Regions from separate parts of the Peribacillus sp. FSL H8-0477 genome, predicted to be linked through region 2. Evidence: riboswitches for the same ligand, from Rfam matches in the RefSeq annotation. Region 2 holds a riboswitch; the other holds the start of a gene.

Region 1 (7,789 bases), on a different contig from region 2:
TGGAATTGATGGCTGGACAAAAGGGGAAAATCCGTGGTTTACTTTTTCCGAAAGGCTCGGTGCTTTGATGGCTCCATTGATTGGAGCAGAAGCTAATGAAGTAATAGTCACTGGGTCGACAACGATGAATTTACATCAATTGACAGCCACGTTTTATCACCCGTCAGGACGCAGGACTAAAATTCTTGCCGATGAGTTAACGTTTCCAAGTGATATTTACGCTTTGCAGAGCCAGTTGAAGCTGCGTGGATACGATTCAGAACAGCATCTCATTCAAGTGAAGAGCCGGGATGGTCGTATATTGGAGGAAGAGGACATTATCGCATCAATGACGGATGAAGTTGCCTTAATTATTCTTCCAACCGTTCTTTATCGCAGCGGACAAATTCTTGATATCGCTCGTTTAACAAAGGAAGCACATGATAGAGGTATTTTGATAGGGTTTGATGGCTGCCATTCCGTAGGGGCCGTCCCTCACTACTTTGATCGTTGGGACGTTGATTTTGCATTTTGGTGCAACTATAAGCACCTGAATGCTGGGCCTGGCAGTGTTGCAGGATTATATGTGAATAAGAGACATTTTGGTGTTTTACCTGGTCTTACAGGCTGGTTTGGATCAAAGAAAGACAAACAATTTGATATGGAACATATTTTTTCACCAGCAAAAGATGCTGGAGCGTTTCAGATTGGGACTCCGCATATCTTAAGTATGGCGCCTTTAAAAGGATCACTTGAAATGTTTGCGGAAGCAGGTATAGAAAATGTACGTGAAAAATCCCTGAACTGCACACAATATTTTAGTGATTTAATAAAGTCAGAGCTGTCTGGGCTGGGCTTTGAAATGGGGCATCCACTAGAAGATCAGCGGAGAGGCGGTCATATTTGTTTGGAACATATTGAGGCTGCGAGAATCTGTAAATGTCTTAAAGAAGAAAAAATTATCCCCGATTACCGTGAACCTAATATTATTCGGCTGGCTCCTGTTGCCCTTTATACTACATATCTGGAGATGTGGGAGACGGTTCAAGCTTTGAAAAGCATTGTGAAAGACAAGCAATATGAAAAATTTGAAAATAAGCGTGAAGTGATCGCTTAAGAGGTTAGAAAAGGTGATGAAACATGGAAAAAAAACAAGGCGGTTCACTTAAACGTGAACTAAAAACAAATCAATTGACAATGATCGCGATGGGCTGCGCTATTGGAACAGGATTATTTCTTGGCAGCGGTCTGGCCATATCAACGGCTGGTCCAAGTGTACTTATAAGCTATGCAATAGGAGCGTTCATTGTATTGCTTCTGATGGGATGTTTAGCTGAGATGACCGTGGCCTACCCAACCTCCGGATCCTTTGGAACCATTGCTGAGAAATATATCAGTCCCATGGCTGGTTTTCTGGTTCGTTATTCGTATTGGATTGCGAATGTCTTAGCGGTAGGCGTGGAAGTTAGTGCGATTGCGGTATATATGAAATATTGGTTCTCAACGGTTCCTGGAGTCATCTGGATTGTGCTGTTTGCAGCGATTCTTATTTATGTAAATATCACTAGTGTTCATACGTTCGCTTCATTTGAATATTGGTTTTCTATGATTAAAATCAGTGCAATTGTCTTGTTTGTCTTATTAGGAGCGTACGTTCTGCTTGGATCAGATACTCCATCTACAGGGTTCAGTAATTATGTGAATGATGGAGGCTTCATGCCATTTGGTTTGTGGGGATTATGGGTGGCGGTCTTTATCTCGTTATTCAGTTTCCTTGGTACGGAGATGATTGCGGTCACAGCCGGTGAGGCAAAAGATCCGGATGTCGCCGTTCCAAAGGCACTGAAAGCGACTGTTTTCCGCTTATCGACTTTTTATGTTCTTACGATTGGTATTATGCTGCTGATTGTACCTTGGCAGTCAGCCGGGATTGAAGTAAGTCCATTTGTGAAGGTCATGGAAATATTGAATATTCCCGGAGCATCGGGCGTTATGAATTTTATTATCTTAACAGCGGCTCTTTCAGCAATGAACAGTCAGCTTTATGCATCCACTCGAATGATTTTCGCACTTGCACAGGAAAAACAAGCACCGTCTTGGTTTAATCAGGTGAATAGAAAAGGGGTGCCATCTAGAGCTGTCGCTGTTTCTACTTTAGGTGTAATTCTAGCCGCTCTCGTTAAGGTGCTTTCACCCGATACTTCTTACGCCTTCATGATGGGAATTTCAATGTTTGGAGCCATTTTCACTTGGTTTATGATCTTTGTTTCCCATTTGTATTTCCGAAAAAACTGGGGTAAAAAAGGCGGCAGGCAGTTGCCGGTTCGGATGATCGGTTTTCCTTATTTAACAATCTTAGGCGGCTTATTGCTGGCAGCCTTAATGATTTCGACTTGGTTCACACCATCATTTAAAATTGTGCTTCAATTCGGAGTACCATGGCTGATTTTCCTATGTATTGTGTTTAAGATAATGAACTGGACAAAGAAATCATCGCCAACCGACACGAAAAATAAACGAGTGAGCTGACTCACTAGGAGGCTATATCGTGAACCAAGATGATAAGAAATTAGATTCAGGCATTCGGACTGATTTTAAAAAAGAGATGTCATATGGTGATTATTTGCATTTGGACAGCATTCTCTCAAGTCAGCACAGACTGTCTGATCATCACGATGAAATGCTATTTATCATTATCCATCAAACAAGTGAATTATGGATGAAGTTAATTCTCCATGAATTAAAAACCGCAATTGAAAGCATTCAAAAAGATAACTTAGAGCCTTCTTTTAAAATGCTGTCACGGGTTTCGCGAATTCAGCAGCAGCTTATACAATCATGGAGTGTCTTAGCAACCTTGACTCCTGCTGAATATATGGAATTTCGGGATAAACTAGGGTCTAGCTCAGGGTTTCAATCTCATCAAAATCGGCTAATTGAATTTTCCCTTGGACAAAAGAATCCGCAACTGCTAGCGGTATTCCGTCATCAACCAGAACTCGCTGAAACTATGGAAAAAGCACTTGAAGCGCCCAGTATCTATGATGCAGCCATTACGGCACTGGCTGCTAGAGGTCTGCCAATCGATGAAAGTGTGCTGAATCGAGATTTTTCACAAACTTATGAAGTGAATGAAAGTGTTGAAAAGGCTTGGCTGATGGTTTATCAAGACGTTGAACAATATTGGGACTTATATGAGTTGGCAGAAAAACTGATCGATATTGGCAGCCAACAGCAATCTTGGCGATTTAATCATATGACGACAGTGGAAAGAATTATCGGCCATAAAATGGGAACTGGCGGTTCAGCAGGGGTTTCTTATTTAAAACGGGTGCTGGATCAGCAGTTTTTCCCGGAATTATGGACATTGAGAACCAAATTATAAAGGAGGAAATGAAGGATGTCACATTGGATTGATATTTCTCAAGCGTTAAATACCCAAACTGTAGAGTGGCCGGGTGATACCAAATTTGTCTATAAAATTAGTTGTACAAAGGCCGAAAGCGGCTCAGTAAATGTAGGACAATTTACTATGAGTACCCATTTTGGTACGCACATCGATGCACCATTCCACTTTGATGACCACGGCAAAAAAGTTCATGAGCTAGATTTGGATCTTTATATTGGTCCTGCCTTACTCATCGAATGGAATGGAAACGATACACTTAAAGCATCTGACTTTAAAGAAGTCGAATTTGGAGAGGTATCTAGGGTGCTGATTCGAACAAATAGCTGGACAGATCGTTCCGTTTTTCCGCAATCCATTCCGACTATTGATCTTGATTTGCCAAAATTCTTGGCAGAAAAGGGGGTTCGGTTAATCGGTCTAGATTTACCGACAGTTGATCAATTAGACAGCAAAGACCTCCCATCTCATCATGAACTGGCAAAAAACGGTATTCATATTTTAGAAGGTCTTGTTCTGGAGAACATCGAACTCGGCTGGTACGAGTTATCAGCACTCCCGCTTTCATTAACAGGTGCTGATGGGAGCCCAGTCCGAGCCGTGATTCGGAAACTAATTAAATAAAATACTATAAAACCCAATGATGTATGGATTCATTGGGTTTTAATTTAGATTAAGTATTGCAATAATAATCTCGTTAGAATATACACTACAGCTCAGCGATGGCTGCTGAGTGAGAAAAACATATCAATTTATCCTTTAAACGAAGGCACAAATAAAAATATAAAAAAGAAGGTTGTATCTCCAAGGACTAGGTGTTATACTAACATAGCGATGAGCTAATTTGCGTAAGACGCGAGACACTAAGCTTCGGCTTAACGTAGGGATGTGGCCCAACGGTCTTTCGCCGCAAACGCATCAGACGCCTGCATTTATGCAGGCGTCTTTCTTTTTGTTTTAAAAAACAGACCCTACGAGGTCTGTTTTTTTTTGTGTACACATAGGTTGAAAAAGGAATTATTTTACATATAGTGGTAATATCAAAAGAAGCTGTTTCAACAAACCGAAAAGGAAGTGGGTTTTAGTGGCAGATAAACGGTTTGAGGATGTTTATACTCAAGGGAAAATGGAGGTTACCAAAATCATTCGTGATAATGAGACAGGAGTCCTATATATGTTTCATAATGACGGCCTAACTTCTGGGTTAACTGTTAGGGTTGATAAAGATGGAAAACCTTTAGTTGATAAAGATTTTATACCGGTTGAATAATACGACGGCTGCTTCTCTATGTCCTAAAAAATAGAAAGACACAAAATAAAAAACAGACCCAGTGGGATCTGCTTTTATTTTGTTGACACGTCTTTTTTAGCAAGTTCAATATCTTGTTGGACATCGCTTTTTATATCACTAGTAATATCATTCGTGGCTTTTTTGAATTCACGTAATGAGTTTCCAACAGCACGGCCAATTTCAGGGAGTTTATTTGGTCCAAAGATGATTAATGCTAGGACTAAGATAATAATCAGTCCGGGTACCCCAATGTTTGATAACATTATTTAGTTCAACTCCTACATGTTTTAAATCTATGTCCATTATAGCTCTTTGGTAAAAGATTGCAAATAGAAATGGTTTAAAGGCGGAGGAATATACATTTATAAAATCTGCGTGAAAAATATATTAAAAAAAGTTCTGAGTTGGAAGTTTTTGTACTTGTATTTTTCTTTCAGATTGGATATTATACATATACAAGCTGCGTTGTACGTAACGATAATTAAGTTTTAACCTTTAAGTTGTAACAGGGAGTTTTATTATCAAAGCAGGAATGTCAGGCCTCTGCAGTAAATGCACTGAGGACATACAGGATTGCTTTTGCGAGCACCCACTTTTTGACAAAGTGGTCTAAAACTTTCTTACACTATTTACGGCAAAGGCGGCTTCTACTTTAAACACGCAAACCAGTTCCTTTTGGAACTGGTTTTTTTGTGCATTCTAAAGAATGTGTTCAATTTGTTGAGGTCTGGGAAATTTTTCTTTTCATTTGTCTTTCTGCAAAGTAAAATGATAATACTATATAAAAATAACAGACTAAGAAAAGGAAACGTGGATTATTCTTTCGCTAACTGGGCGCTTGAAAGAATAGGAGTGAGTAGCGCAACCGGCCAATAAGGGGATAAATGGAATGTTAGGATTACTAAAGAAGAAATCAGTTAATACCCATTGGTTAGTACAAGGCAATAAAACAGATATCTCTATCAGCGTTACCGATCCAGCTATACTACAGAAATTGAAGATGATCCGCCTTTCTGAATCAGATTTGCACGTAATAAAATGCCTGCAGCCTGTAGTTGAGGAACATATTGACCAATTGGTTGATGACTTTTATTCCACTATTATTGAAGTTCCTGCTTTGAAACATATAATTGAATCGTATAGTATGCTCGAAAAACTAAGGTCAACATTGAAAGTACATGTGATTGAGTTGTTTTCCGGTCATATTGATGAAAAATTTTTAGAAATAAGGGATAGAGTTGCGAAAGCACATTATAAAATTGGATTGCAGCCAGCATGGTATATGGGTGCCTTTCAAAATTTACAAAATTCACTTTTGACAATTATCTGTAATAAAACTGAGGATATTGGAGAACTTCAGCAACTCTTATCGGCTGTTACCAAAATACTTAGTCTGGAACAGCAAATTGTTTTAGAAGCCTATGAACGTCAAAATGCTGAAATGATCCATAATACATATACGCAAGGCAGGCAGGCAATCCAAGGAGAAATTACTGCTGTAAGCAAAGATCTGGTTTCATTGGCAGAGAAGACCATTACATCGGTTGAAACCTTGGTAAACAGTAGTATAGGAGTAAAGAATCAAATGGCAGCTAGCATCGAGCAATCGAATACTGTCCAAGAAATGTCAGTTGAAGGACAGGAAAAGCTAAATGAATTATTGACAAAGATCTATTTGATTAACAATGATACACAAGCCATGACAGACCGTACTCTACAATTAGTCACATCGACTCAACGAATTACAGAGATTGTCCGTATCGTTGAAGAAATCGCGGAAAAAACAAATATGCTTGCCATTAATGCAGCGATTGAAGCTGCTCGAGCGGGCGAACATGGCAGAGGATTTGCCGTAGTATCACAAGAGGTCAGGAAGCTTTCTGAGCAAACAAAGGATTCTGTTTCGGAAATCCGTACACTTATTACTGCTTCAGACGTAAATACGGAGAAAGTGATGGAATCACTTGAACATGTTAAATCGGCCGTACAATCAGGTGTATCGACTTCTAAAGAGACAAAACAGGTTTTTACTCATATAGCTGAATCAATTATTGAAAGTGCTCAAACTTTATCTACCATTGATAGAAAAATGAACGGACTTGTCTACGTGATTGAAGAAATCGGAGAAGCAACAGCAAGCGTTTCAGCTTCAGCGGAACAGTTGGATGGAATAGCTAACAACGGTTAATGTTGCTTGTACAGATGATGGGATCCTGTTGTGATCCTTTTTCTTTTAGTCAAAATTCTTACTAGTGATTTTTGGGGGAGGGTTAACATTGACTACTACCTATGTAAAATGGGGGCAATCAAGAATTAAAATACTTGGGAAAAAATAGCATACTTCCCCAAAAGCACTTAATCATGCGTAAAGACCTTCGTAATAGAAGGTCTTTTTTTTAATTCGTTTAAACTTTTTGAAAAGTGATTACAAATTGCATGGTTTTGGGTAGAAGAAGTGTAACGATACATTCTCTGGAGGTAAAAATTACATGTCTGTAAAATTAGCGATTATCTACTATAGCTCTACCGGAACGAATTATCAGTTAGCCTCTTGGGCCGCAGAAGCAGCGAAAGAAGCGGGTGCAGAGGTAAAGATTCTGAAAGTGAAGGAAACAACACCAGCAGAAGTCATTGAAGGAAATGAAATTTGGCAAAGGACCATTGAGAGAACGAAGGAAATAGCAGAAGTGGCACTAGAAGATTTGGAATGGGCAGATGCGTTTATTTTCAGTACCCCAACTCGCTATGGGAATGTACCCTCACAGTTCCAACAGTTTTTAGATACAACTGGCGGACTTTGGGCAGAAGGGAAACTTGCTAATAAAGTTGTGAGTGCCATGGCTTCTGCTCAGAATCCACATGGAGGTCAGGAAGCGACGATTCTTTCGCTTTACACATCGATGTATCATTGGGGGGCCATTGTGGCAGCTCCGGGCTATACGGATCCAGTGACGGTTACTGCCGGAGGCAATCCGTATGGAACCAGTGTTACTGTCGACCAAGAGGGAAAAATGAAGGAAGACGTGGAGGAAGCAGTGAAATATCAAGCAAAACGAACGGTATCAGTTGCAGAATGGGTGAAAAAAGGCTTGGAATAAGAAAAGATTTTAATA
Region 2 (7,789 bases):
TAGACTATGATATAAGCACTTTACCCGTTATTTTTTAGTAAAAATCCTTTTTAAACTCTAGGATAAACGGCTTAGTTTTAGGTAAATAATGGGATTAGTTAATTGTTGCAACAAGGTAAAGTTCAAAAACATTTTATCCCATATATCGTGTCATAAAATGGAATAAAATAAAATAACCCTGCTTACGCTCAGCAGGGCCTCGGTACTTATTTTTTTTCTGCGAGCCAAGCTGCTACATTCGCAGCGTCTTCACCTTTTAGAACTTCTGGAGGCATGATTCCTTTTCCTTCTGCAATAATGGTTTCAATGTCTTCTTTTGATAGTTTTGATCCGACGGTACTTAGTTCAGGTCCAGCTGCACCTTCAAGATTATTTCCATGACAGCCTGCGCAGCTTCTTTCATAGAGCTTTTCTTCAGCGCTTGCTGTTTGAGTCGAATCTCCTGCAGGTTCTTTGCTTTCGTCTCCGCCGCCGCATGCAGTCAGCATAAGTGTTGTACCTAGTAAGATTCCTAGCATTTTTTTATTCATGTCTTTTGCCTCCTCTGTAAGTCCCTTAGGAATATTATAGCAGATTAAGCTGGTTTAAATCCTTCTCCCAGAACTTCAGAAGCATCCATTACGACGACAAAAGCCTTTGGATCCACGGTTTTAATCAATTGTTTCAATTTGGTGAATTCTGATTGATCGACCACACACATTAATAATGGGCGAGCATCATCCGTATATCCTCCCATACCTGTAAGACGAGTCACCCCTCGATTGATTTCATTGATAATCGCATCTCGAACTTCGACTTCGTTATTCGTAATGATCATGACCGTTTTGGAACGATGTATCCCTACTTGAATTAAATCAATCGTTTTGCTTGTTACATATAACCCAATTAACGCATAGAGTCCTTGTTCAATATCAAACACGATTGCTGCCCATAAAACAATTAATCCATCAATCATTGCGACACATGTTCCTAACGAAAAATGGGTGTATTTATGGATAATCTGAGCGGCTAGATCCGTTCCCCCCGTTGATGCCTTCCCGCGAAAGACAATACCAAGTCCGAGTCCAACCATGATTCCCCCGCAAATAGCCCCTAAAAGCGCATCCTCTGTCCAAGGTTCCCAATCTTTCGTTAGAAACACGATAAAAGGAAGAAATAGTGTGCCCACAAGTGATTTCGCGCCAAAATGCATACCGAGGAAAATTAATCCTGCAATGAATAATGGGATATTAAACGCCCATTGCACAAATGCCGGCTCCCAGTGCATGAGCGCATCAGTAATCGTACTAATTCCGCTTACGCCGCCAGAAGCAATTCGATTGGGGAGTAGAAATACATTAAATCCAATCGCAATAATCGCCGATCCTATCAAAACTAACCCATATTCAATCAGTTTTTCCAACATGGGATGCTTTGGTCCTCGATACCTTCTATTCATTATATTCTCTCCTCTATGACAGGACTACGTTAGTCCGTACTTCCTTTGATAGCCGAAAGTAGTATAGCATTCCAAAACTCGCTAGTAAATGGCATCCGGATAAAGCGGTAAAGGAACAAAGGCTGCTCAAAGAAAAAACTGGCAGGGGAAAACCCCTGCCAGTCATGAGTCTTATAATTTTGAACGAAGATAGGCATCAATAAACTGATCGATGTCACCGTCCATAACACCCTGGACATTCCCAGATTCCGTGCTGGTACGATGATCTTTAACCATTGAGTACGGATGGAATACGTACGAACGGATCTGGCTTCCCCAGCCATTTTCCTTTTGTTCGCCGCGGATTTCATCAAGATCTGCTTGTTGCTGCTCAATCTCACGCTGATACAATTTAGCTTGCAGCAGTTTCATGGCTTGTGCTTTGTTTTTGATTTGAGAACGTTCAGATTGGCAGGTAACGACCACACCTGTAGGTAGATGTGTAATCCGAACAGCTGAGTCTGTTGTATTAATATGCTGTCCGCCAGCACCTGTTGCACGGTACGTATCAATTCTCAAATCTTCGGTACGAATTTCGATATTAATCGTTTCATCAAATTCTGGCATTACTTCACATGAAACAAACGAAGTATGACGGCGGCCTGATGAATCAAACGGTGAAATTCGAACAAGACGATGAACACCTTTTTCTGCTTTTAAATAGCCATACGCGTTATGACCTTTGAAAAGAAGCGTTACACTCTTAATTCCCGCTTCATCTCCTGGCAGATAATCTAGTGTTTCGACTTTAAAGCCGCGCTTTTCACCCCATCTTGTATACATACGAAGCAGCATAGAACCCCAGTCCTGAGACTCTGTTCCGCCTGCTCCTGGATGAAGTTCAAGAATCGCATTTTTGCTATCATATTCTTCACTTAATAACAGTTGCAATTCAAATTCATTCATCTTTTTAGAAAGAACCATGATTTCTTCTTCTAATTCAGCTTGAAGCTCTTCATCACTTTCTTCTTTCACCAATTCGAACGTTAAATCAAGATTTTCATATGAATCATTAAGTTCAGCAAGCTCACCAACTATTTCTTTCAACACATTCGTTTCATTAATGACGCCTTGCGCTGCTTGTTGATCATTCCAAAAATCAGGATGAGTCATCTCGTTTTCTAATTCAGCAATACGGGCTTCCTTCTCTTCTAAGTCAAAGAGACCCCCTAAAGTCCGTTAGTCGCCTAGCGGTTTTTTCAAGTTCGTTTCTGATATCTGCTAATTCCATATTTCTCACCTCATAATAGTTTAAAAAGACAATATATTAACTCGTTCATTGATTGTTTCTTCCTCTGTAACTATAAGCCAAAGACAGGCCGATAAGCAACTGCCACATTGAAGCAAAACAAAAGAGGCAACGCATAAATGTGATTTGGCTGCCTCTTCTGTCACAAAACTGGACTTTAGTTTCCTCTGTTTATTCCAATTTACCGTGACAGTTTTTATATTTTTTCCCGCTGCCGCATGGGCATAAGGCATTACGTCCAACATCCGCCTTTTTTCGAGCCGGTTTTTTCTTAACCGCTTCTCCGTCTTCCTTTGGATTAACCGCTTCTCCCTTAATGACTTCTTGGCGTTCGAGGTTATTACGGATTTCTGCTTTCATAATGTATTTCGCTACATCATCTTCAATCGCAGTAATCATTGCCTCAAACATCGCAAAGCCTTCTTGCTGGTATTCACGAAGCGGATCAATTTGGCCATAGGCACGAAGATGAATTCCTTGACGTAATTGCTCCATCGCATCGATATGATCCATCCATTTACTGTCTACCGCACGGAGGACAATTACTTTTTCGAATTCACGCATTTGTTCAGCAGATAATTGCTCTTCTTTTTCATTATATTTCTGAAGAACTTTATCAATCAGGAAGGCAGAAATTTCTTCAGCATCCTTGTCTTTAAGATCAGACGCTGTTACTTCGCCTTCATCAAAGAGATTTCCTTGTGCATAATCAGCGATTGACTGTAGATTCACTTCTGTTTCTTCCTCAGTAGTTTGTGTTAATACTGCCACCGAACGTTGAATAGACGAAGTAAGCATCGTTTCAACAATGGAACGAAGGTTTTCACTATCAAGCACGTCAAAGCGTTGTTTATAAATAATTTCCCGCTGTTGGCGAAGAACATCATCATATTGAAGCAATTGTTTACGCGCATCAAAGTTATTTCCTTCTACACGTTTTTGAGCTGATTCTACTGCTTTTGATACCATTTTGCTTTGAATTGGCTCGTTATCATCCATACCTAAACGAGTCATCATCGCTTTCATGTTATCAGAACCAAAACGACGCATCAATTCATCTTCCATGGATAAGTAGAACTGAGTCATACCCGGATCCCCTTGACGTCCAGCACGCCCACGAAGCTGATTATCAATCCGTCGGCTTTCATGACGTTCCGTACCAATAACAGCCAAACCGCCTGCCTCAATGACACCATCACCCAGTTTGATGTCGGTACCACGACCAGCCATGTTTGTCGCAATGGTAACTGCTCCTAGTTGGCCGGCGTTGGCGATGATTTCTGCTTCACGCTCATGGTTTTTCGCATTTAACACATTATGCATGATTCCTTTTTTCGTTAAGTAGTTCGATATGATTTCTGATGTTTCAATGGCTACTGTACCCACTAGCATTGGCTGCCCTTTGGCGTGACGTTCCGCAATTTCTTCAACAACCGCACGGAATTTCCCATCCATTGATGCATAGATTAAATCAGCCCGGTCATCCCTGATAATTTCTTGATTAGTCGGAATGCTGATGACATTCATATTATAGATATTACGAAACTCTTCTTCTTCCGTTTTCGCTGTACCCGTCATCCCAGACAGCTTATCGTACATCCGGAAGTAGTTTTGGAAGGTAATCGTTGCAAGTGTCATGCTCTCATTTTGAATCTCGAGGCCTTCCTTCGCTTCAATTGCCTGATGAAGACCATCACTATAACGACGTCCCTTCATTAAACGACCTGTAAATTGGTCAACAATAATGATTTCGCCCTCTTGGACAACATAATCAATATCCAAATGCATCGTTGCATGTGCCTTTAAGGCTTGATTGATATGGTGATTAAGCACAACATTTGTGATTTCAAATAAGTTATCAATATTAAACGCAGATTCAGCTCGGTTCATTCCTTCTTCTGTAAGCTGAACACCTTTTGTTTTTTCATCATACGTATAATGCGTTTCTTTTGTCAGGGTACGCACAAAAGCATTTGCTTGAATATAGAGTTGGGCAGACTTTTGAGCAGAACCAGAAATGATCAGCGGAGTTCGTGCTTCATCAATTAAAATCGAATCGACTTCATCGATCACGGCATAATGAAGCGGACGCTGTGTCATTTGTTCTTTATAAAGGACCATGTTATCACGCAAGTAATCAAATCCAAGCTCATTATTCGTACTATAGGTAATGTCTGCTTGGTAAGCTTCTTGTTTTTCTTCCTTAGAAAGACCATTTGTATTCAAGCCAACCGTTAAGCCAAGAAATTCAAAGAGCTGACCCATTTCCTCAGCATCACGACTAGCTAAGTATTCGTTGACCGTCACGACATGTACCCCTTTGCCTGTTAGGGCATTCAGATACACGGGCATGGTTGATGTCAACGTTTTACCTTCACCGGTTTTCATTTCAGCGATATTTCCTTCATGAAGAGCAATCCCCCCCATGAGCTGAACGCGGAACGGGAACATCCCAAGTGCCCGCTTGGCTCCTTCACGAACCACAGCGAAAGCTTCTACTAATAGCTCATCGACACTTTCTCCCTTTTGGTACCGTTCTTTAAATTCTTCTGTTTTTGCACGAAGCTGTTCATCCGATAAAGCAGCTGTCTGATCGGCAAGTGCTTCAATTTGATCTGCCTTTTTTTCTAGACGTTTCACGTCGCGTTTATTCGGATCAAACACTTTATTTAATATATTCAGCATTCAGTAAGTCTCCTCTTTAGAAAGATAATCGACCTTATCTATAAGTGAACAGAAAATAGGACTTCTGCTTATTATCACGTAAATCACTCTGGTATCCCCTTAATATTACCACTTTACGTTTTTAGGTACAACTTCATCTATCTAAGAAAACTATGGATTTACCCATAGGGGAACTGGTAGAATGAAAATAAAGAAAAATGGAAAGTCTTCCATATAAATAGAAAGATGTAGGATGTGATGATTGTGATAGGAGAACGAGTTAAAAAATACCGGCAGCAAAAGCGTATGTCTATGACTGAAGTAGCCGATAAAGCAGGCGTTGCTAAGTCCTACTTAAGTTCAATTGAACGCAATTTGCAATCGAATCCTTCCATTCAATTTCTCGAAAAGATTTCTGCCGTATTGGATATTCCAGTTGACTCTCTATTACATGATGAGCCGAACACGGATAACTTAGATACTGAATGGATGGCGATCGTCCAGCAAGCAATGGCATCAGGTGTATCTAAAGATCAGTTCAAAGAGTACCTTGAGTTTCAAAAATGGAAAGCAACACAAGAAGATAAAACTGATCACGAAGGATGAAATAAAAAAATCCCTTAAGCAAGCCGATTTTTAACTAAAATCAGTTTGCTTAAGGGGTTTCTTCATTTAAAGGGCGCATGTTTTTTTATCTTTCCCTTGCTTGTCCTTTTTTTCTGCCTGTAAGAAGTCTTTAATTTCTTGTTGTTTGAGTCCCAGCTGCCTCGCTTGCAGAATTAATTCTACCCATTCTTGATCGAGCTTTGCTTGAACCAATCCAATCCCTCCTAAAATACCGACCGTATTTCAGGCAGCCCGGCCATCTTAGCGTAGATACCTTAGACCCGAAACTTTGCGTCCTTATTTTTCAATAAGTTTGCCTTTTTCTGCCAACTTTTTCCTTTGCCGTTCATTCATTATAAAGGAAGCGATTCAAAATCATTGTTGTTTTTTGTCGGACAATCCTAAATAGAACCAATTATTTTTTTACATTATTCTAACTATTCTCTTATCTCCACTTTAACATACAGGTAAACATTACCTATAATTTTTGTGTGTTACAGAATTTTAATGGTACTTTCTAACTTAATTTCTTTGGTACCTCTGGGTATTTTGCGTTCTCATTATTTGTGCCATATTATCAGGTTGATGTACTTTTTGTTTAGTTAAATCCTCACCACAGACAGGACAAAGCCATTGTCCCTCTTTTGAACTGCTGAATGAAGGTCTGTTACAGCTATAACAGTTTTTACGAAACATGGCCCATCTCCCTTCTGTACTTTTTGACGATAATTTGTTCTTATTTAAGAACAAGTACATTGAGTATAATGGAACCCTTTCATGAGATAAACTCTCGTAATTGGCTATTTTCTTTACGTAACATGCGTTATCCTACTATTTTTCCGAATTTTCTCTTAATTACATAGATTTTGTATTTTTATAAGAACTAATTGTTCTTAATAGAGTATAATCAGAGTAGAGAGGAGGAAAGATGATTAAATGATAGGAAAAAAAATAAAGGCGCTTCGTATACAAAAAGGGTACTCGCTGACAAAGATGGCTGAAGAAACCGATATTTCGAAGTCTTATTTGAGTTACATTGAACGTGGTATTCAGCAAAACCCCTCCATTAAGGTGTTAAGTAAAATTTCAACCTTATTAAATGTTTCATTAGAAGAGCTCATGTCACCGCCTCCTCAAGCTCCTAATATAATCGATGATGAGTGGTATGATCTATTTGCTGAAGCCATCCAAACAGGTGTGACGAAAGAAGACTTCCGTTACTATTTAAGTTTTATCCGCTTTAAAAAAGAGATTTCTAGACAGAAAAAAAAGTAACCAGCGATTCCAAGAGGAGAATGTCGGCTTTGTTCACTTTTTGCGATAGAAAAAAAGCCCCTGAATCGTAAGCCGGGATTTCCTGGCCTGACTCAGAGGCTTTCCTTATGAAAGAAAAATCCCACCATACAAGAGCGCCGCCGCAATTACATAAGCGGGATGTACCTTCCATTTATTCATCAGTAAATAACTGATGACGCCTATTACCAGCATCTGCAGAATTCCAATGCTCTCATAGGATGAAAAGAAGAAATCATAGGCCATCACACCAAGCAGGACAGCAATTACGGGTCTCACGACAACCGTTAATCGTTTAACCTTTGACGAGCCCTTGTGTTTGGTCAGAAGACCCAAGAGTCCAATCATTAAGAGCAGCGATGGTGCTACCGCAGCAAACACGCCCACGACTGCTCCTAGAATACCAGCTTGCTCAAAACCAATGTAACCCGCCATCTTGGTAGCAATCGGACCTGGCAATGCATTGCCAAGGGCAAGTACTTCACTAAATTCATGAAGCG

The links. A riboswitch is a leader RNA that binds a small molecule or an ion and turns the genes downstream of it on or off. The one in region 2 is predicted to bind cyclic di-GMP.
Region 1: it holds a riboswitch for cyclic di-GMP, as region 2 does, so the genes downstream of both, MHI18_RS20150 (globin-coupled sensor protein) here and MHI18_RS09825 (anti-repressor SinI family protein) in region 2, are expected to answer to the same signal.

The regions. Positions count from the first base shown of each region.
Region 1 is NZ_JBBODE010000002.1:1,718,103-1,725,891, forward strand. Features, by position in the region: gene kynU (kynureninase) at 1-1,096, shown strand, start outside; gene MHI18_RS20120 (amino acid permease) at 1,120-2,508, shown strand; gene kynA (tryptophan 2,3-dioxygenase) at 2,525-3,364, shown strand; gene kynB (arylformamidase) at 3,380-4,009, shown strand; gene MHI18_RS20135 (DUF6440 family protein) at 4,470-4,655, shown strand; gene tatA (twin-arginine translocase TatA/TatE family subunit) at 4,730-4,939, opposite strand; RNA gene ssrS (6S RNA) at 5,131-5,327, shown strand; cyclic di-GMP riboswitch class II at 5,472-5,553, shown strand; gene MHI18_RS20150 (globin-coupled sensor protein) at 5,566-6,864, shown strand; gene wrbA (NAD(P)H:quinone oxidoreductase) at 7,166-7,774, shown strand.
Region 2 is NZ_JBBODE010000001.1:1,928,998-1,936,786, forward strand. Features, by position in the region: gene cccB (cytochrome c551) at 207-530, opposite strand; gene MHI18_RS09805 (YitT family protein) at 575-1,438, opposite strand; one part of gene prfB (peptide chain release factor 2) at 1,610-2,635, opposite strand; one part of gene prfB (peptide chain release factor 2) at 2,637-2,708, opposite strand; gene secA (preprotein translocase subunit SecA) at 2,898-5,411, opposite strand; gene MHI18_RS09820 (helix-turn-helix domain-containing protein) at 5,655-5,996, shown strand; gene MHI18_RS09825 (anti-repressor SinI family protein) at 6,063-6,209, opposite strand; cyclic di-GMP riboswitch class I at 6,240-6,324, opposite strand; gene MHI18_RS22160 (Sjogren's syndrome/scleroderma autoantigen 1 family protein) at 6,519-6,752, opposite strand; gene MHI18_RS09830 (helix-turn-helix domain-containing protein) at 6,933-7,271, shown strand; gene MHI18_RS09835 (chromate transporter) at 7,377-7,789, opposite strand, start outside.